Regions from separate parts of the Actinopolymorpha singaporensis genome, predicted to be linked through region 2. Evidence: predicted binding sites of a transcription regulator. Region 2 holds the regulator's gene; each other region holds the start of a gene.
What was found. The regulator LexA, encoded in region 2, represses DNA repair genes until DNA is damaged. The targets are predictions, from matches to a motif close to TCGAACANNTGTTCGA.
Positions count from the first base shown of each region.

Region 1: the regulator LexA is predicted to act here: its motif matches at 1,598-1,613, upstream of BLU27_RS29725 (HNH endonuclease signature motif containing protein).
Region 3: the regulator LexA is predicted to act here: its motif matches at 5,891-5,906, upstream of dinB (DNA polymerase IV).

Region 1 covers NZ_LT629732.1:689,757-697,104, reverse strand. The annotation lists gene BLU27_RS29725 (HNH endonuclease signature motif containing protein) at 1-1,398, opposite strand, end outside; gene BLU27_RS03190 (phosphoribosyltransferase) at 1,728-3,110, opposite strand; gene BLU27_RS03185 (sigma 54 modulation/S30EA ribosomal C-terminal domain-containing protein) at 3,476-4,249, shown strand; gene BLU27_RS03180 (CBS domain-containing protein) at 4,310-4,732, shown strand; gene BLU27_RS30765 (bifunctional aminoglycoside phosphotransferase/ATP-binding protein) at 4,741-6,297, shown strand; gene BLU27_RS03170 (sigma-70 family RNA polymerase sigma factor) at 6,326-7,345, shown strand.
Region 2 covers NZ_LT629732.1:5,557,572-5,564,919, reverse strand. The annotation lists gene BLU27_RS24905 (S9 family peptidase) at 1-1,040, opposite strand, end outside; gene BLU27_RS24900 (ATP-dependent DNA helicase) at 1,176-3,323, shown strand; gene BLU27_RS24895 (hypothetical protein) at 3,396-4,262, opposite strand; gene lexA (transcriptional repressor LexA) at 4,306-5,043, opposite strand; gene BLU27_RS24885 (LysM peptidoglycan-binding domain-containing protein) at 5,402-6,100, shown strand; gene nrdR (transcriptional regulator NrdR) at 6,519-7,013, shown strand; gene BLU27_RS24875 (vitamin B12-dependent ribonucleotide reductase) at 7,220-7,348, shown strand, end outside.
Region 3 covers NZ_LT629732.1:2,094,468-2,101,815, forward strand. The annotation lists gene BLU27_RS09545 (FtsX-like permease family protein) at 1-567, opposite strand, end outside; gene BLU27_RS09550 (class I SAM-dependent DNA methyltransferase) at 725-1,573, opposite strand; gene BLU27_RS09555 (class I SAM-dependent methyltransferase) at 1,634-2,446, opposite strand; gene BLU27_RS09560 (hypothetical protein) at 2,543-3,208, shown strand; gene BLU27_RS09565 (acyltransferase family protein) at 3,219-4,313, opposite strand; gene BLU27_RS09570 (DUF305 domain-containing protein) at 4,323-4,988, opposite strand; gene BLU27_RS09575 (phosphatase PAP2 family protein) at 5,160-5,747, opposite strand; gene dinB (DNA polymerase IV) at 5,911-7,095, shown strand; gene BLU27_RS09585 (DUF2087 domain-containing protein) at 7,092-7,348, opposite strand, start outside.

The sequences.
Region 1 (7,348 bases), 1.5 Mb from region 2:
GGCTGTCACCGTCGCCTCGCAGGCCAGGCGGTCCGCGGTCTCCGGCGCGAGCGGAACGCCGTCGTCGAGGTGGTCGGCCCGGTGTGGATCGGGGCGCGGAGTCTCTTGACTGGGGGAAGGAACGGCGCTCGGGGTGAACCTCCCCGGATCCGCCGCGGGGTTCAGATGGACGATGACGCGGTACCTGTCGGCGGAGTTGAGGAATGCCGGCGTGTTGGACAGCAGGGTCTCCGCCATCAGGACGAGCGCATCGGCGGCCAGCGCCCCGCGGTGGCGGTGCGGGACGGCTGGCGGTATGTCGCCTGGTGGTACGCCGTTGGCCGAGGTCCGGCCCGGCCGCCGGGATTCCCCCGCGGAAGAATCCGACCGTGGATGGTCTGTCGCGGGCCGGCGGCCTGGTCCGGCTGGGGTGGTGTCGCCGGGACCTGGAGTCGGGACTCCCGGAGTCGGGGCTGCCCAGGTGTCGGTCGGACCGGTGGGCTTGGTGGTGCCGGTGGGCTTGGTGGTGCCGGTGGGCTTGGTGGTGCCGGTGGGCTTGGTGGTGCCGGTGGACTTGATGGTCCCCGGGGCACCGGTCGTCTCGGGGACCGGGGCAGGTGCTGCAGGGGAGGCTGACGGAACTGGTGAGGCTGGTGGTGCGGTTGTCGGCCGTGGCGCGGGCTTCCTGGCGAGCAGGGTGTCCAGTGCGGCTTCGAGCGCCGCGACGACCGTCGCCCCTTCGTCGGGGGCCAGCCTTCCGCGAATGACCAGTGAACCGTCCTCGTCGTAGAACCACCTGACCCCGCGCCGCATGGCTCGCCGGTGGTTCTGCTCCTGGGAGCGCGCTGCCGAACAGCCCCGAGCGATCCGGTCGAGTTGTGAAGCGGTGGCACTTCGCGCGAGGTTGAGCAACTCGTCCTCGGCGTCTGCCGCGGTCTCCATGCCGGCCTCGCCCTCGGCGTCTGCGTCGGCGTTGGTGGATCCATCGGAGGGGGAGGTCGGCTGAGCGGTCTCGTCTCCGGACCCGACCCGATCTGCGGGGGACGAACGGTGGTCGGCGCCGGCGATCCTGGTGAGGGCACGCACCTTGGAGTACGACAGCCGACCGGCGGCGAACTCCGCGGCGATCTTCGGGAGGTCCTCCAGTGCCCGCCCGACACGGAGGTGTTCGTACGCGGCGGACAGGCTCATGCCGCAACGCCAGGACAGCCACTGTGCGGCGGATCTGCACCCGGACGCACGCCAGCCCCCGCGCCGGTCGAAGGCGCCGATCAGCCGCAACCACTCGTGCGTGGCGATGGCGATCCTGGAAGCGAGGTCGCAGATCTCGGCCTCCAGGCCCTCGAGTGACCTGGGGGCACCCTGGCCGGCCGTGCTGGTGCCCGTCGCAGCTCGGCCCATCGCGCTGGACTCGGACACCCTCGGCGCCGGCGCATCTGGGGCATCCGAAGGTCGGCGGCCGTCTGGAGGCGCAGAGGTGGATGCCGGCGGAGACTCTCCTCCTCCGGCGCATGCCTGGTCTGATGCTGCTGGACGGGGGATCCGTGCCCCGGGCGCGGCGGCAGACACGGGGGCGTCCTTCGACACAGCGGTGAAAGTCCCTGCGGAGGCATTGCAATCGCTCATGTGTTCGATGGTAGACCCGGCCGCCGACAGGGTGGCTGGTTCCGGGAACCGGCTCGTTCGGCGAGTCGGCGGGGACTCCTCGCGGATTCTTCCGCGGAAGCCGCCCGTGCGCGGTCGGATCGTCAGTGGGAGGCCTTGGCGCGCAGGTGGCTGGTGAACCAGCGGGTGGCCTCGGCCGCGACCGCCTCGAGGGTGCCGGGTTCCTCGAACAGGTGGGTGGCGCCGGGTACGACGTGTACGGACTTCTCGCAGCGCAGGCGCCGGGCCGCGTCGAGGTTGAGGTCGACGACGAGCGGGTCGTGGCCGCCGACGATCAGCAGTGTCGGCGCCTGGACGAGTTCGAGGTCGGATGCGGCGAGGTCGGGTCGGCCACCTCGGGAGACCACCGCCGCGATGTCGGCCCGGGGTCTGCCGGCCACAGACTCGCCTGCCACAGACTCGCCTGCCACAGACTCGCCGGCCGCCGACAGGGCTGCCGCGGACAGCGCCGCGGCGGCACCGGTGCTGGCGCCGAAGTAGCCGATCGGCAGGTCACGCGTCGCGGGCTGCTCGCGCAGCCAGCCGGTGACCTCCACCAGCCGGCCGGCCAGCAGGGGTATGTCGAAGACGTTGGTGCGATCGCTTTCTTCCGCGGAGGAAAGCAGGTCGAACAGCAGGGTGCCCAGGCCGGCGTCGTTCAGCGCGGAGGCGACGTACCGGTTACGCGGACTGTGCCGGCTGCTGCCGCTGCCGTGCGCGAACACCACCAGGCCGGTCGCGTTCTCCGGCAGCGTGAGATGTCCGGCGAGGTGCTGCCCGCCAGCCGGAATGGTGACCTCCTCGTCCAGGGCGGGCGGATCGTCGCCAGGGGCTGTGTGGGCAGCGTGGGCCGCGTCCTGCGCCTCGTGCAGCAGCGCGACGACCTCGCTGTCGGGCGTCTGCCGGAAGTCGGCGTAGAACTCCCCGATGGCGAAGAACGACTCCGGGGTGTCCAGGCAGACGACCTCGTCGGCGGCCTTCGAGAGATGCTCGACCGCGCGTGGGGAGGCGACCGGCGAGGCCAGAATCGTGCGGGCCGCGCCGAGCTGGCGGGCCACCTGGCACGCGACCCAGGCGGTCGACCCGGTGGCGATCCCGTCGTCGACGACGATGACCGTACGACCGGCCAGCCGCGCCGGGGGGCGATTGCCGCGGAACGCCTGCGCGCGCCGGGTGAGTTCGGCGCGTTCACGTTCCTCGACCGCCTGGAGCTCCTGCGGTCGAACGCCGGCCGTTCGTACCAGCGACTCGTCCACGAACCGCACGCCGCCCTCGCCGATCGCCCCCATCGCGAGCTCCGGCTGAGTCGGCACACCCAGCTTGCGGACGACGAGGACGTCGAGCGGCGCGTCGAGTGCCCGTGCTACCTCGAACGCCACCGGCACGCCGCCCCGAGGGAGCCCGAGAACCACCACGTCGGGTCCTTTGTGGGACATCAGCCGATCGGCGAGCTGTCGGCCGGCCTCCTTCCGGTTCGCGAAGAGCATCGTCAGCCTCCTCAACCTCGGGACGACCTCTGAGCCAACGGGTCATACCCACCGCGGTGGGGGTCATGATCGGGGATCGAGTTCGATCCAATGCCCGTACGGCGGGAAATCACAGTGGCGAAAGTCCGTCGGCGAGCCGCTGACAAGCGGTCACCGAGCCGTACCGACCTCGGGCCGGGCTCGGGCCGGGCTCGGGCCGGGCGCGGGCCGGGCTCGGGCCGATCTCGGGCCGGGGTGGCGCCGTTGATCCTGGGTGACCTTCGTCCCTGGCCTGGGACGTGCGGACCGGCGAGCGTGCTGGTGGGGGCACGTGCGTCGCGGGAGTGCCGGGGCGGGCCGGATCGGACGCGAGCCGAGGGGGACCGATGGCCAGATCAGCACACAGGTCGACGGCGGCACCGGGAGCTGTGGAGAGTACGCCGGTCGAGGTGACGGTCCGGGGCGAGGTGCCCGAGGAGGCCGCCGCGTACGCCGTCCGCAAGGTCGAGAGTGTCCTGGAGGCCACCCGCGCACGTGCTCTGTACGCGCATGTCGTGGTTGTCGTCTCAGAGAACCCGGCCCAGGACCAGCCGGTTCGGGTCGAGGTGGGCCTGGATGTCGACGGCGTACCCGTACGGGCTGTGGTCAGCGGGCACGACGCCTTCGAGGCCGCCGACTTGATGAAGGACCGGTTGCGTCGCCGGCTGGTACGCCTGCGGGACCGGGAGCGTACCCGCCACCGTTGGACCGGCGAGGCGAGTGAGCACGAGTGGCGGCACGGCGACCAGCCCCGTCGCCCGGAGCCGCACTTCCCGCGCCCGGTCGAGGAGAGGACCGTCGTACGCCGCAAGACGTTCGCGCTGGTGCCGCTGACGGCGGAGGAGGCGGCGTACGAGATGGACGTCCTCGACCACGACTTCTACCTCTACACGGACCGGGAGACCGGACGGGACGCCGTGATCGTGCGGAGCGGAGTGCGGGATGGAGTCGACCTGGAGCCACTGAACCTGGAGCCGCCGACCCTGAGCGAGGCGGCAGCGCGGGAACGGCTGGACGCGGGCGGTGAACCGTTCGTCTTCTACCTGGACCCCGAGACCGGACGGGGCCGGGTCATGTACTGGCGGTACGACGGCCACTACGGACTGATCAGCGCGGAGTGACCGAGGAGCCGTACAAGCCGTACGAACACAGAGGGAGCCGTACGAACAAGGAGGTTCGAGATGACGACCGCACGGGAGATCATGCACGCCGGAGTCGAATGTGTCGGCGAGCACGAGAACCTGCAGAACGCCGCCCGCAGGATGCGCCAGCAGAACGTGGGCGCGCTGCCGATCTGTGGCGACGACGACCGGCTGCACGGAATCCTCACCGACCGGGACATCGTGGTGAAGTGCGTGGCGGCCGGTGGCGACCCCGCGCTGATGACGGCGGGCGAGCTGGCGCAGGGATCGACGTTCACGGTGAACGCCGACGACGACATCGAGAACGTCCTCCAGGTGATGGAGGAACACCACATCCGCCGGTTGCCGGTGATCGAGAACCACCGGCTGGTCGGCATGATCAGCGAGGTGGACCTCGGCCGCCACCTGAGCGAGGACCAGGTGAGCCACTTCGTCGAGGTCGTCTCGGCCGCGAAGACCTGAGCCAGATCTTGGACGGCGCATTGGAGGAGGAGGGTACGGCCGACGAGTTCGCCACCGCCGCGCTGGCCGAGAGCCACTCCGCGGTGGTGGTGTTCGTCGGTGACCGGGCGTACAAGGTGAAGAAGCCGGTCGACCTCGGCTTTCTCGACTTCACCACGGTGCGTGCCCGGGAGGACGCGTGCCGCCGGGAGTTGGACCTCAACCGGCGGCTCGCTCCGGACGTCTACCTCGGCGTTCGCCACGTCGTCGACGACGCGGGCGAGACCCGGGACTGGGTGCTGGTCATGCGCCGGATGCCGTCCGCGCGCAGGTTGTCGACGTTGGTCGAAGCCGGCGTGGACGTACGCCACGACCTGCGGGAGCTCGCCCGGATGCTGGCCGCCTTCCACGCCCGCGGTCGGCGCGGTGCGAAGGTCGCGGCCGCCGGCCGGCCCGCCGCGCTGCTGCACCGGTGGCGTGACAACCTGGCCGGGACCGAACCTTTCGTGGGCGAGGTTCTGGATCCCGGGACGGTCGCCGAGATCGACCGGCTCGTGGAGCGGTACGTCGCCGGGCGGAGCGCTCTGCTGGACGCGCGGGCGCGGTCGGGGCTCGTCGTCGACGGACACGGTGACCTGCTGGCCGATGACGTCTTCTGTCTCCCGGACGGGCCGCGAGTGCTGGACTGTCTGGAGTTCGACGACGCCCTGCGGTACGTGGACGGGGTGGACGACGCGGCGTTCCTGGCGATGGACCTGGAACGCCTCGGATCACCCGGACTGGCCGAGAGCTTCCTCCGCTGGTACGGCGACTTCACCGGTGGGCTGCCGGTGGCGTCCCTGGTCCACCACTACGTCGCGTACCGGGCGTTCGTCCGGGCGAAGGTGGCCTGCCTGCGCTACCGGCAGGGAATGACGCCGGCTCGGGCCACGGCGCGGCAGTTGGCCGCCCTGACGCTCGACCACCTGCGGGCGGGGGAGGTCCGGCTGGTGATGGTGGGCGGCCTGCCGGGTACCGGCAAGTCGACCGTCGCAGGGGCGCTCGCGAACCGGCTGGGCGCGGTTGTGCTGCGTACCGACCAGATCCGCCGCGAGCAGCGAACCCCCCGGCTGCCCGCTCCACGTGGGGACACCGACGCCCTCCGGGGTCCGAGCGGCTACGGGCGTGGGCGGTACACGCCGGCGCGGGTGCACGCCGCGTACCGGGAACTGCTCACCCGTGCACGCCGCCTCCTCGCTCGGGGTGATTCGGTCGTTCTCGACGCCACCTGGAACGACGCCGCCCAGCGCGACGCGGCCAGACGGCTCGCCCGGGACACTTCCAGCACGCTGACGGAGGTCCGGTGTGTGGCGCCGGTGGAGGTCGCCGAGCAGCGGATCCGTGAGCGGGTGGGTGACCTGTCCGAGGCAACGGTGGAGGTGGCGCGGCGGATGGCGCGTACATACGCGCCGTGGCCGGAGGCGGTGGAGGTCGACTGCGCCGGCCGCCCCGAGGACGCGTCGGAGGCTGCCTGGGCCACGGTTCACGAGCCGTCGGAGAGCGGGTTGTCGGTGGGCTCGCCTACGGTTTCCCCACCGGCGACGTGATGCCGGTGAGGTGAGGGGAGCATCCCGCATGACCAGTCCCGTGGTGACGAACGACCAGCCGGCCGGCGACCTGGCGGCGAGTGACCAGCAAGCTGAGCTCGGCGACCTGCTCGACCGGCACCGGGTCGAGCTGACCGGCTACTGCTACCGCATGCTCGGCTCGGGATTCGAGGCCGAGGACGCCGTGCAGGAGACCATGCTGCGGGCCTGGCGTTTCCACGACCGGTACGACGGGAGGGCGTCGTTACGCTCGTGGCTCTACCGCATCGCCACCAACGTGTGCCTCGACGCGCTCGAGGGCCGCAAGCGGCGGGCCCGGCCGATGGATCTCGGGCCGGCGCAGACGGCGGACAACTTCGCTCTCGGTGAGCCGCTCCCGGACGCAGCGTGGGTGCAACCCGTTGTTGACGGGCAGGTGCTTCCCCCCTCGGGTGACCCGGCCGAGGTGGCGGTGGCCCGCGAGTCGATCCGGCTGGCGTTCGTGGCGGCGTTGCAGCATCTGCCGCCTCGCCAGCGCGCGGTGCTGATCCTGCGGGAGGTGCTGCGCTGGCGGGCGAGCGAGGTCGCCGAACTCCTCGAGACCAGCGTGGCCTCGGTCAACAGCGCGCTGCAGCGCGCCCGGGCCACGCTGGAAGCGATCGACGTGACCTCCGCCGACCCGATGCGGGTGGACGACGAAGGCCAGCAGAAGCTGCTGGCCCGCTACGTCGACGCGTTCGAACGCTACGACATGGACGCCCTGGTGGCCCTGCTGCACGAGGACGCCACCCTGTCCATGCCGCCGTACGCCCTGTGGGTGCATGGTCCGGCGGAGATCGCGACCTGGATGAGCGGCCCCGGCATCGGGTGCGCGGGCTCCCTGCTGGTCCCGGTCGAGGTGAACGGCTCGCCGGCGTTCGGTCAGTACCGTCGCGACCCGGCGGGTGGCCACGTCGCCTTCGCTCTGCAGGTGATCGAGGTCGCCGACGGTGCGGTGACGGCGATCAACGCGTTCCTCGACACCGAGAAGATGTTCCCGTTCGCCGGTCTGCCGCTGCGCCGGGACTGACCG
Region 2 (7,348 bases):
TAGTAGCGCACCGGGCCGTCGGAGGGCACCACCGAGACCAGCCAGGTGCGTTCGCTGCGTTCGGAGCGGGTGATCCCGAGCTCACCGTCGATCCCCAGCGCGGAACGTACCTCCTCCACCGCCCGGCCGAAGTCCTCGTCGACGTACTCCCAGACCTCGCGGTCCTTGTCGAAGATCACCGCCTGCGGCGCCCTGGTCTGCGGGTCGAACTCCACCCCGCCGACGTCGTAGGCGTCGTCCCCGGCGAGCACCCTCTGTGAGCTGCCGTCCGCGCCCGCCTGTCCGTCGCCCTGTCCGTCGACTAGTTCGGCTTCCCGCTCGGCTTCGGCCAGGTCGACCTCGACCAGCCGGGCGGCGTTGAACCCTACCGACGAGACGAGGTAGAGGGTGCGGCCGTCGCGGGAGAAGCCCAGCGGGCTGGTCGTGTTGGTGTCCTCGGCCGACACCTCCAGCCAGGGGTGGAAGTCGCCGGCCTTGTCGGCGAGGTAGTAGACCGCGCCGCCGTCCTCGGTGATCGAGGCCGCGCCACGCACCTCCAGATCGGTGTCGGCCAGCCAGCCCACGAAGCCGGGGTTCTCGATCCGCTTGTGCAGCTCGTCGGTCTCCAGGTCGAGCTCGTAGACGTCGTGCAACTCGGGCCGGTCCTTGTTGATGCCGAGCAGCATCGTCGTCGGGTGCCAGCGGTTGTGGCCGAGAACTCGGACCTGAACGTTGTCGTACGGCGTGACACACCGCTCGCGGCCGTCGGTGAGGTCGAGCAGGTGCAGGCGCCAGTTTTCGTCGCCGTCGGCGTCCTGGAGGTAGAACAGGGTCCGGTCGTCGTGGCAGAAGCCGAAGACCCGGATGCCCTGGCCGCGGTCGTGGGTGAGCGGCGTCGCCTCGTGCGGGCGGTCGACCGGGCCGACCCAGACGTTCAGCACGCCCTCCTCGGGAGCGAGGAAGCCGAGCAGCGTGCCGTCGGGGGAGACCGTGGGGCTCGCGTAGGTCGGGTTCCCGAACAGGACCGCGCGGGGGATGAGCGGAACGGCGTCGTAGGTCATGCAGCGATCCCACCACATCCCGGGGACATCCGGCAGGGCGGTACGTGCCAGACCGTGCCCGCGCACGCCCGGCGCCACCCCGGCCGTGTGGTGCCGTCGGTTCTGCCCGGACCTCCGCCGGTATAGCCTCGCGGGATGGCCGACGCAGCGCGGGGTTCCGCCGACCAGCAACGTCCCGACCACCGCGTGCGAGAGTTGCTCCACGATGCGGTCGACGCCCTCGCCGGCATGGAGCGCCCCGGCCAGTTGGTGATGGCCGATGCGGTCGCCCGGGCGATTGCCACCGGCGAGCACCTGGTGGTCCAGGCGGGCACCGGCACCGGGAAGTCCCTGGCGTACCTCGTGCCGGCGTTCTTGAACCCGGGTGGCCGCAAACGTCCGGTCGTGGTGGCGACCGCGACCCTCGCGCTGCAGGCCCAGCTGGTCGGTCGCGATCTTCCGCAGCTCGCGGAGGCGATCGAGAAGCGGCTCGAACGCCGTCCGTCATACGCCATTCTCAAGGGACGCCACAACTACGCCTGCCTGCACCGTGTGCGCGACGGCGTCCCTGATGAGCAGGGCGCGCTGCTGGAACGCGTGCCGAGCGGTCCGCTCGGCCGGCAGGTGCTGGAGCTTCGGTCGTGGGCGACGATGCAGGCACAGACCGGTGGTGAGGGTGACCGTGACGCCGCACCCACCCACCAGGACCGGGCCTGGGCGCAGGTCGCGGTGTCCTCTCGGGAGTGCCTGGGTGCGCAGCGCTGCCCGTACGGCGGGGAGTGCTTCGCCGAACGCGCCCGCGAACGCGCGCTCGCGGCCGACGTGATCGTCACCAACCACGCGCTCCTCGCGATCGACGCGCTGGAGAACATCTCGGTGCTGCCGGACTACGACGTGGTGATCATCGACGAGGCGCACGAACTCGCCGCCCGCGTGACCGGGACCGCCTCGGCCGAGCTGTCCCCGGGCATGATCGAACGTGCCGCACGGAGAGCACAGCCGTTCTGTGAGGGCGGCGAGGCCGATCCGCTGGAGGACGCGGGGGAGGCGCTGCGCTCGGCGCTGGCGTCCGCCCCGCTGGGCAGGGTGGAGACGCCCAGCTCCGAGCTCGCCGCCGCGGTCGCGCTGGTCCGCGACTCCGCGCGCTCGGCCTGGTCGGCCTTTCCCAGCGAGAAGAAGGACTCCGACGCCGAGTCGGGTCGCCGGCAGGCGCGTTCCTACGTCGAGCAGATCCGTGACGTCGCCGAACGCGTCAGCGAACTGTCGCCGTACGACGTGGTGTGGGTGGCCGAACGCGAGCGCGGCGGTCCGGAGCTTCGGGTGGCGCCGCTGTCGGTCGCGGGGCTGCTGCGGGAGAAGTTGCTCGCCGAACGGACCTGCATTCTCACCTCGGCGACGCTGAAGCTGGGCGGGGACTTCGATGCCGCCGCCCGGTCGGTGGGCCTGCGCCCGGTCGACCGGATCCCGGACGGGGACGGCCAGGCGGGTGGTGGGACCGACGGTGCCGCCGGCGAGGCGAGCGGGTCCGGCCGGAAAGCCCGTGCCGGGAGTGAGATGGACGGCGACTCGACCGGAGAACAGGACGGTGACTCGGCGAGTGAGGGCGGCAAGGACGTCGTGGAGCCGCTGCCGTGGCGCGCCCTGGACGTCGGCTCGCCGTTCGACTACGGCCGGCAGGCGATCCTCTATGTCGCCCGCAGGTTGGCTCCGCCCGGCCGGGGCGGGATCTCTCCGCGGGTCCTGGACGAGGTGAGCGAGCTGGTCGAGGCGGCCGGCGGAGCGACGTTGGGGTTGTTCTCCTCCCGCCGGGCGGCGGAGGAGGCGGCCGCGGCGGTGCGGGACCGGCTGGGAGTCGAGGTGCTCTGCCAGGGCGAGGGGCAGCTGAGCGAGCTGCACCGGAGGTTCGCCGCCGAGCCGGACACGTCGTTGTTCGGAACGCTGTCGCTGTGGCAGGGCCTCGACGTGCCGGGTGACGCCTGTCAGCTCGTGATCATCGACAGGATTCCGTTCCCGCGCCCGGACGATCCGCTGACCTCGGCGCGTCAGCGCGCGGTCGACGAGGCGGGAGGGAACGGCTTCATGTCCGTGGCAGCCACGCACGCCGCGCTTCTGCTCGCGCAGGGGGTGGGCCGCCTGATCCGCAGGTCGAGCGACCGCGGAGTGGTGGCGGTGCTCGACCCGCGCCTGGTCACGGCGCGGTACGGCACCTATCTGCGGGCGTCGCTGCCGCCGATGTGGTTCACCGGCGACCGCGACGTCGCGCTCGGAGCGCTGCGCCGGCTCCGGTCAGCTCGCGAGCAGTAAAACCGTGGCCGGGCGGGCTGTCGGCTCGGGCGACGGTCGTCGGGTCGGTCGTCGGGTCGGTCGTGGGCTCGGTCAGGGCCGATGGACGCACACCGCGACGGGTGTCTGCTGCCGGCCCTGGCCGAACGGGTTGTCGCGGAAGAGCTCGGCGAAGAACTCGGTCGGCTGGCTGGTGTCGTGACCGAGGACGTCCCGGCCAAGGTCGTTGGAGTCGATCACCACGGTGCCGCCCAGCGTGCGCGCCGGCCCCGGCGGGAGCACCTTACGGACTGCCGCGGTGATCTCGGCAGCCATTTTGTCGGGCGCCTTCGGCGGCAGCTTCGCCGAGACGTTGGACGGGAACGCGGAGTAGGGCGTAGGCCCGTCGATCGCGTTGACCCGGTGGCCGGCCACCCGGTAGAACCAGCCACGCCGGCCCACCGCCTTGCCCACGACGCTGGCCCCGGCTGCGACCAGGATGCGCGGAAGCCCGGCCTCCTTGATCGCCAGCTGCATCGTCCACGGGCTGCCGAGTCCGATGCCGTGTGGGGTGCGCTGCACCCACTTCGACAGCACCCTGGCCGCGGGGGTGGGGTTGATCTCCCAGGTGAAGTAGGACCGTCCCTGCGAGATCGCCACGATCTTCTCGCTCACCACGACGTACCACGGCTCGGCGAACGCACCTTCGAACCTGGAGTCGTCCTCGGCGAGCCGGACCGTCTTGACCACGTAGTCGCTGAGCTTGTCCGCCACCTGGTCACCCCGGCCGAACAGGTCGGTCTGGATCGGGACGCGTGCCCATCGCGCCCCGTCCACCTCGATGATGAGACTCTTCCCGGCGTTGGGGTCCAGTGGCTCCTTCGGCGGGGGTCCCGGACGCCCGGACTCCGCGGCACCCACGTTGAGAGGTGCATGGTTGGATCCGGGCATGGTGCCGGTCTCCGCCGCTGGGTCGGACATGTCGCTCCCGGTGATAGCTCCTGTGACGAGCGTCGCCTCCTGCTCAGACGCGACGTAGGACGGCGACGACCTTACCGAGGATGACCGCGTCGTCTCCAGGGATGGGCTCGTAAGCCGGGTTGTGCGGCACCAGCCACACCTTGCCGTCACGGGGGCGATACGTCTTCACGGTCGCCTCGCCGTCGATCATCGCCGAGACGATCTCGCCCGACTCCGCCTCCGGCTGCTGGCGTACGACCACCCAGTCACCGTCGCAGATGGCCGCCTCCACCATCGAGTCACCTCGGACGCGGAGCAGGAAGAGCTCGCCCTCGCCGACGAGTTGCCGCGGCAGCGGCATGATCTCCTCGACCGACTGCTCGGCCAGGATCGGGCCACCGGCGGCGATCCGCCCCACCACGGGCACGAACGCCGGCGCAGGGCGGTCCTCGCCGCTGTCGGTCTCGTCGTAGGCCGGCACGCCCGACAGGGACGGCCGCCTTGTGGACGGTGAGGGTGCGAGCACCTCGAGCGCGCGGGGCCGGTTGGGGTCACGGCGGATGAACCCCTTGGTCTCCAGGACTCTGAGCTGGTGGGCGACCGACGAGGACGAGGTGAGGCCCACGAGGTCGCCGATCTCACGCATCGCGGGGGGATATCCGCGCGTCTCCACCGAGTCGCGGATCACCTCGAGGATGCGACGCTGGCGTGGAGTGAGTCCGGTCGCGTCGGGTGGGCCGTCGGGCAACTCCCGGACGGTCGCCGTCGAGGACTCGGTCGCCGTGTTTTTCCGCTTGGGCATAGCGGTTGTCTCCTTCCACAGATTTCGGGCCGCGACTCTGCCGACCCTCGGAAGTGAGCCTAGAGCCTGGTCATAGCACTTTCAAACATCTGTTCGACGCGTGTCGCGATTGTTTTACCGGAACTCGAAAGACCAGGAAAGGAGCCTTTCGGGCAGCTCCGTCGAACGTGTTTTCGAGGGAACTCTGGTGCTTGTCGGTGGGCTGGTGTAGAAATCCATCAGTGGGAACGTCGAACAGTCGTTCGAGCGCCGGCGTGGAAGTGGTGACGCGGATGCGTGCAGCGGAAGCGGCCGGCGGCGATGTGACGGGCGGCGAAGGCGTGACGGAAGTGAATCGGTGTTCGTGGGAGGTCGGACGATGAGCAACAGCGCGTCGGTGGTCTATCTCGAGGACTTCGTGTCCCGTCGGGCCGGCGGTGCTCCGGGCCGCGGCCGCAGGCACCTCAGCCCGGTCGCGCCGCCCGTACGCCCAGGTGACGTCCAGGCCGGTGACGTCCAGGCCGGTGACGTCCAGGCCGGTGACGTCCGCCCCTTCCTGCGGATGCGCCCGTGGCAGGTGCCGGAGGGTGCCACCCGGACTGCTGTGCCAGGCGTGACCCGGGCGGACCTGCGCGAGGAGGCGGGCGGGCGGCTGCGGCCCACCCCCACCCCGCAACCGCCTGCCGTTCGTCGACGTCCGCCGCGTCCGCGCGGCGTGCGGTCGTGCGTGCTCCCGGCCGGCGGGCGCGGCGCCGGTTCCAGTCTTCGTCTCACGAGGCGGGGGCGGCTGGTCCTGACCACGATGACGGCGCTGGCAGCGCTCGCGCTCGCCGGTGTCCTCGGGCTCCTGGCCCAGGCCGTGCTCGATGCCGCGCCCGCCGCTGGTGCGGCCGGCCCGACGGCCACGACCACGATCACGGTGGAGCCGGGGGAGACGATGTGGGGAATCGCCACCCAGCTCACCCCGAACACCGACCCGCGGGCGACCATCGACGAGATCGCCCGGCTCAACGACCTCTCCCGCGCCGGTGACCTCCGGGTCGGCCAGCGGCTGATCGTCCCTGTCCAGGCCCGCTGACCTGCCGCCCGCCAGCCCGCCTGCCCGAGCGGGGCGCGAGCCTGCGTGTGCCCGTGCGCCGTGCGTTCCCGTGCGCCCTCCGGCGGTCGGCCATGACCCGTGTTCGCCCCCATCTCCGGGCCGACACGCCGAGCCGAAATGTTGCTTTCGACCCGCCTCGCGGGCCTGACCTGCGGGGACGCCGAGACGTGTCCGCAGCGACACGCGGGGCGCCTTGCGTGCCTCGAACGACCGACGTAGCGTACCCCTAGATGTGGTAGTTACAGACCTGTAAGTCATCCACAGGTTGTGATTCGCCAGGCACAGGTTCTCCCCAGGTCATCCACAGGTTCGTCCCCAGGGAGGCGGTGTCGGCGAGTGGTCGGACGGAGATTGGCCGGGCGTCGTGCCCGCCGGCGGCGAGGGGAGTCACGAGGCGATGCACTGCCCGTTCTGCCGGCATCCAGACAGTCGCGTGGTCGACAGCCGCACCGCCGATGACGGAGCCGCCATCCGTCGTCGGCGCCAGTGCCTGGACTGCGAGCGCCGGTTCACCACGGTCGAGCAGGTAACGCTCGCGGTGGTCAAGCGCAGTGGCGTCACCGAGCCGTTCAGCCGCGAGAAGGTCATCACCGGGGTCCGCAAGGCGTGCAAGGGCCGCCCGGTCACCGAGGACTCCCTCGCGCAGTTGGCACAGCGGGTGGAGGAGACGATCCGGTCCACCGGTTCGGCGGAGATCCCCTCCCACGAGGTGGGTCTCGCCATTCTCGGCCCGCTTCGGGAGCTCGACGAGGTGGCCTACATGCGCTTCGCCAGCGTCTATCGCAGCTTCGACTCCCTGGCCGACTTCGAGTCCGAGATCGCGGTGCTGCGTGCCGAACACGACGAGACGGTGCCCGAGCCACGGCCGGGCCGGCAACCCAGCCGGTCCTAGACAACAGGCCAGACAACCGGACAGGACAAGAGTCCGGACACAAGAGGCCCCAGACGCAGCCGGCCCGGACACACCCGGCCGCGAGGCCGCCCACGACGACGGAAAGAACACAGGAAGTCCACGACCCCGGGGGGACGAGGGGAAGCGTCCCGCCCGGACCACGACGCTGATCCGCGCAGACGATCAGCAGGACAAGGAGAGCCAGCATGACGGAGACGGTCAGCGGTCCCAGCACGCGCGGGGGCACGAAGGGGCGCTCGGCGAAGGGACTGAAGGTCAGCCGGATCTTCACCACCCCGGGCACCCACCCGTACGACGAGGTGACCTGGGAGCGC
Region 3 (7,348 bases), 2.9 Mb from region 2:
CGGGTGCCCCGCCCAGTAGTCGCCGGTCGGGTCCAGCGGTGCGTACACGCCGGCAACGGTGACCCGGCGGCCGTTGACCATCAGCGTCTGGCCGACGTGCCAGTGCTGCGAGGCGAGGGCACTCGCACTGACGATCACCGAACCCGCCCGCTCGGCGCAGCGGCCCTGCACGATCCGCACGTGCGAGCAGAATTCGGCTCGGTAGACCAGCGGCGCCGGGTTGCCCGTGGTCCCCGGCGCACCGGCCAACGCCTCCACCTGCATCGACTCGACCGGAGAGCCCAGCAGGCGGTTCAGCGTCGGCACCTGCCGCAGCCGGGCCGAGCTGAGATGCACCACCTGCGGAAGCGGGTTCGAGCCCACACTGCCCGCGAGGTGGTCGTTCATGGTCCGGCCGATGGGCAGCGCCTGGGCCAGGGTGTCCCGCAACACCGACTCCCCGGCCGCCCGCAGGAACAGTGGTCCGGTCACCGCCGCCCCCACGACGAGCGAGGCGATCACCAGCACCGCCAGTGACACCCCCCGCCGGAACCACATCCCCCGCAACACGAGCCGCACGTCATGCACCCGGGCACCTTAGCCCTGTCTGGCCGGCCGAGTCCTGGCAGTTGCTCGCGCACCGGATGGTCGCTGTGCGCATCCGATCCGCCACCGACCCACGTTCGAAGGTGGGAAGACCTATGGGCCCATGCCGACCGGGCCGGTGATGCATCGGAGCTCAGCGTCAATTGGCCGTTGACGAACTCTGCGTCCCCCCTTCGGGCGACGGTAGCTTTTCCCAGACGGACACGTGTTTGCTGCTGTCGGCGGTGTACGCCGAGCGGTCCCAGTCGGCCCAGCGATGCTTCAGGCGCATGCCCGCGATGCGTGCCATGAGGTCCATCTCGGCCGGCCAGGCGTACCGGAAGGGAATGCGGTGGAAGCGTCCCTTTCCGTCCGGCGTCACGGTGACATGGTTCGACGTGAACTCCTGCGTCACCACGTCGTACTGGTCGAATCCCACGTAGCCACTGCGGTTCCCGCCGGGAGCCACGGTGAACGGGACGGTGTCCTGGCCTGGCGGCAGACGGCGAAGACTCGGTACGCCCACCTCGATGAGGAACAGCCCGCCGGGACGCAGGTGCGCGGCCGCGTTACGGAAGACGTCGACCTGCCCGTCCTGCGTGGTCACGTTGCTGATCGTGTTGAACACCAGGTAGACCAGCGAGAACTCACCGGCGCCGCCCACCCGCGTGGCCGTCATGTCGCCGAGGGTCACCTCGACCGCGTCGCCGCCCGGTTTCGCGGTGATCCGCGCGGCCATCGCCTGGCTGAGCTCGATGCCACTGACCGGGACGCCGCGGGTGGCCAGCGGGGCGGCGATCCGGCCGGTCCCGACGGCGAACTCGAGTACGCGGCCGCCGGCGGCCAGGTCCTGCAGAGCGTCCACGGCGGGCATGATCACCTCGGGTGCGTTCGCGCCGCCCGGGTCGTCGTACGTCGCCGCCACACTCTCCGGAAACCAGCCGTCCGCTGGATCGTCGTCGCTTCGCCCGGCGACAGCGGGACCGTTCACATTCGCCTCGTCACTCACGGCCCCGAGGCTATGCCCGAACCGATGCGTTCCTCATTCCGTTTTCGGCGTCCTCCTCGATCAGCGCCGCGCTCGGACCAGCAGTGCGGCGTGGGGGAGGGTCAGCAGGCCGTCCACGTCGGCGAACTCCCCGCTGAACTCGTCGAAGAAGCGCCTGATCTCGGCCCGGACCTCAGGCGGCTGGCTCCGGATCAGCTGGCCGGTGAACGCCACTCCTGCAGCCGGTCCGCTCCACCACTCGTCGGCGGCGACCCGATGGTTCCAGCGCAGCGTCTCGCCGTACGCCTCCCGCAGGCCTGCCGACTCCAGCAACGCGGTCAGGCCCGCCGGGGTGCGGGAGAAGTCCTCCTCCGGCGGCAGCGGCGGAAGGTGCGGCGGTCGTTGTGCACCAGCGGCCTGAATGGCGCGGCCGATCAGCGCCTGCCCCGGTGCGGGTGGCGTCGCCCAGATCGTCAGCGCGACCCACCCGTCGGGCCGAGCCACACGGCGCAGCTCGGCGAGCGCGGACCGGGGCCGGCCGACATGGTTGAGTACGAAGTTGCCCACGACGGCATCGAACTCCCCGTCACCGAACGGCAGAGCCGGCAGAACGGCGACCCGGCAGTCGGCCGTGGGTGCCGCCGCACGGGCGAGCTCCACCATCGAGGGTTCGGCGTCCACTGCGGTCACCTTCGCGCCCCGGTCGCACGCGGCGGCCGCGACCGTGCCGGGGCCGGTTCCCACGTCCAGTACCCGAACACCCGGGCCCACCTCGGCCGCGTCCAGCAGGTGCGGAACCGTGTGTGCGCACAGTTCGGCGAAGGTGTCGGCATAGGCAGCAGCTCGGCCCGCCCAGATCTGCCGTTCACTGTCGTCGAAGGCCGTCACCGACACACTGACACCATCCAAAGTTTCGACACCCGCATGATCGACGCCGCGGGCGAGCCTAGAGCATCCGCCCGCCAGCTGATGCGACGTAAACTCGCTGACATGCCAACCGGCGGCATCGGGCGGCAGTACGAACCGCGGCAAACCACTCGTACGCAGCGAATCGCCCTGGCCTTCCGCCAGCGTGCGGCCGAGACGCGTGCGCTCGCCGCGAGGCTTCGCAAGGGGGCTTCGGAAAGACGCAACCTCCTCGCGGCGCACGCCCGTGAGGAGTCCGCGCGCCGTGAGCGCGCTGCCGAGGAACGAGCCCGCACGGGCGGCGAACGCGAACGCGCCGCCAAGGCCCGCAGGCGGATGTCGCACCTTCGAGGCGTCGCAGCCGACGCGCGCCGGAGACTGGAGGAGTTGCGCTACATCCAGGCCACCGAACGCATGCGCGCGGCGAACGAACGCGACCAGCTCGCCGACCGGCGTGACCGCGAGGCCGACATGCGTGACCGGGACGCCGACCAGCGGGAACAGGTCGCCGACGAACGCGACCGAAGCGCCGACCTACGCAACCACGAGGCCGACGTGCGCGATCGGATGGCAGACGACCGTGAACGCGGTGCGGACGAGCGCGACCGTGGCGCCGACCGGCGTGACGTGGACGCCGACGAACGCGAACAGGCAGCGGACGAACGCGAAAGCAAAGCCGACGAACGCGACGGCCGCACTGGCGAACCCGAGCACCCCACCCCTCGGCGGGGCCGCGCAAGCGGCGGTTGACGCCAGGTACTCACCCCTGCGAACGGCTCCTCGGCCACAGCTGTGGTTTCCGTCTCGCGGCGAGGTCCTCGACCCAGCCGAAGACGAGCAACGCCACCACCAGGAGCGGCCAGGTGAGCACGTACTTCCACCAGTTCGTCCGCAGGGGAAGGGTGTTCGCGAGGGACGGCACGCTCCACATCCAGTCGATCACCAGGACCGCTGCGATGAGCGCGAGTTCGTGCCAGAGGTAGATGGTGACCGCCCGCGCGTTGAAGACGTGCACCACCTTGTCGACCGGCCACGCCCGCCGCAGCCAGCCGAGGTCGCGTGGCCGGAAACGAAACAGCAGCAGGACGAACCCGAACGACCAGTACGCCTGGGCGAGCGGGATGGGACCCAGGTCGTAGCCCTGCTGGGTCTGGTGGGTGAGGGCGTACCAGCCGCCGACTGCCAGCGCGGGCACGGCCAGAGCACACGCGGCGCGAGGCGACAGGCGGGCGATCTGCCCGTGGTGGTGGGCGAACCCCAGCAGCCAGCACGCGCCGAACACCGTCAGGTCGGTGACGATCCTGCCCAGGGCAGGGGAGTCACCGGTGTCCAGCACCCCGAGTTGCAGCAGGGTCACCGCCAGCAGGGACCCGGCGATCAGCGGCACCGGCAACCGCCGGAAGGCGGCCAGTGCCAGCGGGGCGAGCAGGACGAACCACAGGTACGCCCGGACGTACCACAGCGGCTCGTTGACCTGCCAGGCCCACTGGCTGAACGGTGGATCGTCCAGTGGCACCACCCACAGCAACAGCCGAGCCCACCACCCACTCGCCTGGGACGGGTCGGGTGGTCCCCACCCGTGCAGGAACATCGCCGGTACGACGAACACGGCGAAGACGCCGAACGGCACCAGCACCCGGCGCATCCGGGCGCCGACCACCGACACCGCGGCTCTGCGCTCCAGCGAAGCAGCCATCAGCGATCCGGCGAGCGCGAACATGACGCCGAGCGAAGGGAAGAGCAACGTCAGCCAGGGCCAGCCGAAGGCGTGGTAGGTGACGATACGGACGAGTGCCAGTGCGCGGAGCAGGTCGAGGTACCTGTCCCGGCCGGCCCCGGGCGCCGGACCGGTCACCAGGGTGGCTCACAGCTTCTTGAGCAGTGCCTGCATCTTCACGATCTCGGCCGGATAGTTCGTGACGATCTCCGCCGCCAGCTTCTTCGCCGACGGGTAGAGGCCCTTGGCCTGCTCGATCTTCGCCTCGTCCACCGCCTCGGAGTACTGGTGGATCATGGCCTCCACGTACATCTTGTCGAACTGCTTGCCGGAGGCGTGCCGCAGGTCGGACAGTTCGTGCTCGTCCATCATCCCGGGGCTGTGGCTCGCGGTCGGCGTTCCCGGGCTGGGCGAATGCGTCATGTGCGGAGACATGTGCGGGGTCATGTGCGGCGTCGGATCCATGGTGGGCACAGGTTCACCCCATGCCTTCAGCCACGCGGACAGTTCGGCGACCTTGGGCGCGTGGGCGGCCTTGATCTTCGCCGCGAGCGACTTGACCTGCGCGTTGGTCGCCTTCTTGGCGGCCAGCCTGCTCATCGCCACCACTTCCAGGTTGTGCTCGACCATCTCCTCGGTGAACTCCACGTCCTGGGCGTTGTGCTTCCCGGCCGGAACGGTCACGTCGGCGGGTTGTGCCGGGGTGCCGTTGCCTCCGCCGCAGCCTGCGAGCAGCGTCGCGATGCCGATCAGAGCGGCGACGGCGACGGCGGAGTACGCGCCCTTGTGTACGACGTTCCGTGCGGCACCCATGTGGATCTCCCCGTGTCGAGAGGAACAGGAGCGGCGGTGTGCGACCGCCGTTCCGGCAACCCCGGAACGCGGTCCCCAACGCTGCGTACCCGTGGAGATCGACGGGACCCGCGACCTCGGTCCCGCGGTGGTCCTGTGGGATTGGTCCCATCGGCCCGGTTGAACCGGTGATCAACTGCCCTGAGGCTGCTCGTCCCGCCGGCCGGGTGACTGGTCGCCGCGCTGACCGGCGCGGGGACCGCGGCACAGCAGCCCCGCGCCTGCACCGAACGTGGTGCCCAACGTCCACCCGGCCACGATGTCGGTGGGCCAGTGACCGCCGAGGTAGACCATGCAGACCCCGACGACGGCCGTGCCGGCGGCCAGGATCAGTGCCCACAGAAATCTCGCTCGCGTGGACCTCAGCGTCGTCGCCAGCAGAAGAGCGGTCGCCGCGGCAGACGTGAGCGCCGCGTGGGTGGAAGGCATCGACGCGCCACCGAGGTGGACGAGAGCGAGATCCGACGGCGGCCGGGACCGGTCGATGATCTCCTTGAGCAGCCTCGCCACGACGTCCGCGGTCACGACCGCCAGGACGACCGCGCCGGCCTGGCGGTAGGCACGCGTCGCCACGACGACCACGACGGCGAGGAGAGCGACTGTGGCCAGTGCGGTGGGGCTGGTCCCGATCCACATCAGCGTCCGGGCGGCGCCGGTGGCCCACTCGCTCCGGTGCGCGGCCAAGAGGTGCATGAGCCGGTCGTCCACCCAGCCACCCACGGCCCCACCGTCCTCCCCGCCAGGCGCGAGCGACGATCGACCCGCCGGATGAATCGTGCCGTACGCCGGCCGACCCCCGCCAGCCGATCTCCGCCATGGAAAGGCCGGACCTCCGCAGCCCTCGCGTGCGGAGGACAACTTATGCGAACATATGTTCGTGACGGTGGATGCGACCATCCTGCACGCGGACCTCGACGCGTTCTATGCCTCTGTCGAGCAGCGTGACGATCCCGGCCTGCGGGGTCGCCCCGTCATCGTCGGTGGCGGTGTGGTGCTGGCCGCCAGTTACGAGGCCAAGGCCCACGGCGTCCGTACCGCCATGGGAGGTGCGCAGGCCCGGCAGCTGTGTCCGCAGGCGATCGTCGTACCACCCCGGATGTCGGCCTATTCCGAAGCCAGTGCGGCGGTGTTCGAGGTGTTCGAGCAGACGACCCCGCTGGTGGAGGGGTTGTCGATCGACGAGGCGTTCCTCGACGTGGGCGGGCTCCGGCGGATCTCCGGGGCTCCGGCCGACATCGCGGCGAAGCTGCGGCGCGACGTGCTCGACCAGGTGGGCCTGCCCATCACGGTCGGGGTCGCCCGGACGAAGTTCCTCGCCAAGGTGGCCAGCGGTGTCGCCAAACCCGACGGGTTGCTCGTCGTGCCACCCGACCGCGAGCTGGCCTTCCTGCATCCGCTGAACGTCGGCCGGCTGTGGGGAGTCGGGGAGGTGACGGCGAAGAAGCTGCACGACCGGGGGATCACCACAGTGGGGCACGTCGCCGAACTCCCCCAGTCGGCGCTGGTCGCCATGCTCGGTCAGGCGGCCGGGCGGCACCTGCACGCACTGGCCCACAACCGCGACCCCCGACCGGTGCGGGTGGGGCACCGCCGGGGCTCGGTCGGCGCGCAGCGCGCGCTCGGCCAGCGGCCGCGGTCGACGGAGGAGGTGGACGCGATCTTGACCGGGCTGGTCGACCGGGTCACCCGGCGGATGCGTGCGGCGGGGCGCACCGGTCGCACGATCGTGCTCCGGCTGCGGTTCGCGGACTTCTCCCGGGTGACGCGGTCGCACACCCTGTCGCACCCGACCGCGCAGACGAACGAGATTCTCCAGGCGGTACGCGGGTTGCGGGCAGCCGCCGCGCCGATGATCGAACGCCGTGGGCTCACCCTCGTCGGCGTGGCGGTCGGAAACCTCGACGACGACAGCGCGGTCCAGTTGGCGTTGCCGTTCGACCGCCGGCAACACGACGCCCTCGACGAGGCGGTCGACAAGGTTCGACGGCGGTTCGACTCCGGCGCGGTGACGAGGGCGGCGCTGCTCGGCCGCGACCAGGGCATCTCCGTCCCGCTGCTGCCCGACTAGGAGGGGCCCCGGGCTCCGATCGGATCGTTCGCCTTGTCGGCCAAGGCGTAAACGCTGTTGCGGTCGCGGGTCAGCACGCCCACGTCGACCATCAGCCGGCGCAGCGTGGCGACGTCGTCGTCGACCTCCCGGACGATCTCGTTGACCTCGGCCTCGGTGTAGGAGACGTCGCGGTTGAAGAAGCTCGCCAGGAAGTACGCGAGGTCGTCCAGGTGCGCGTCGTCCACCGGCATGCTGGTGAGCCGGCCGTGGG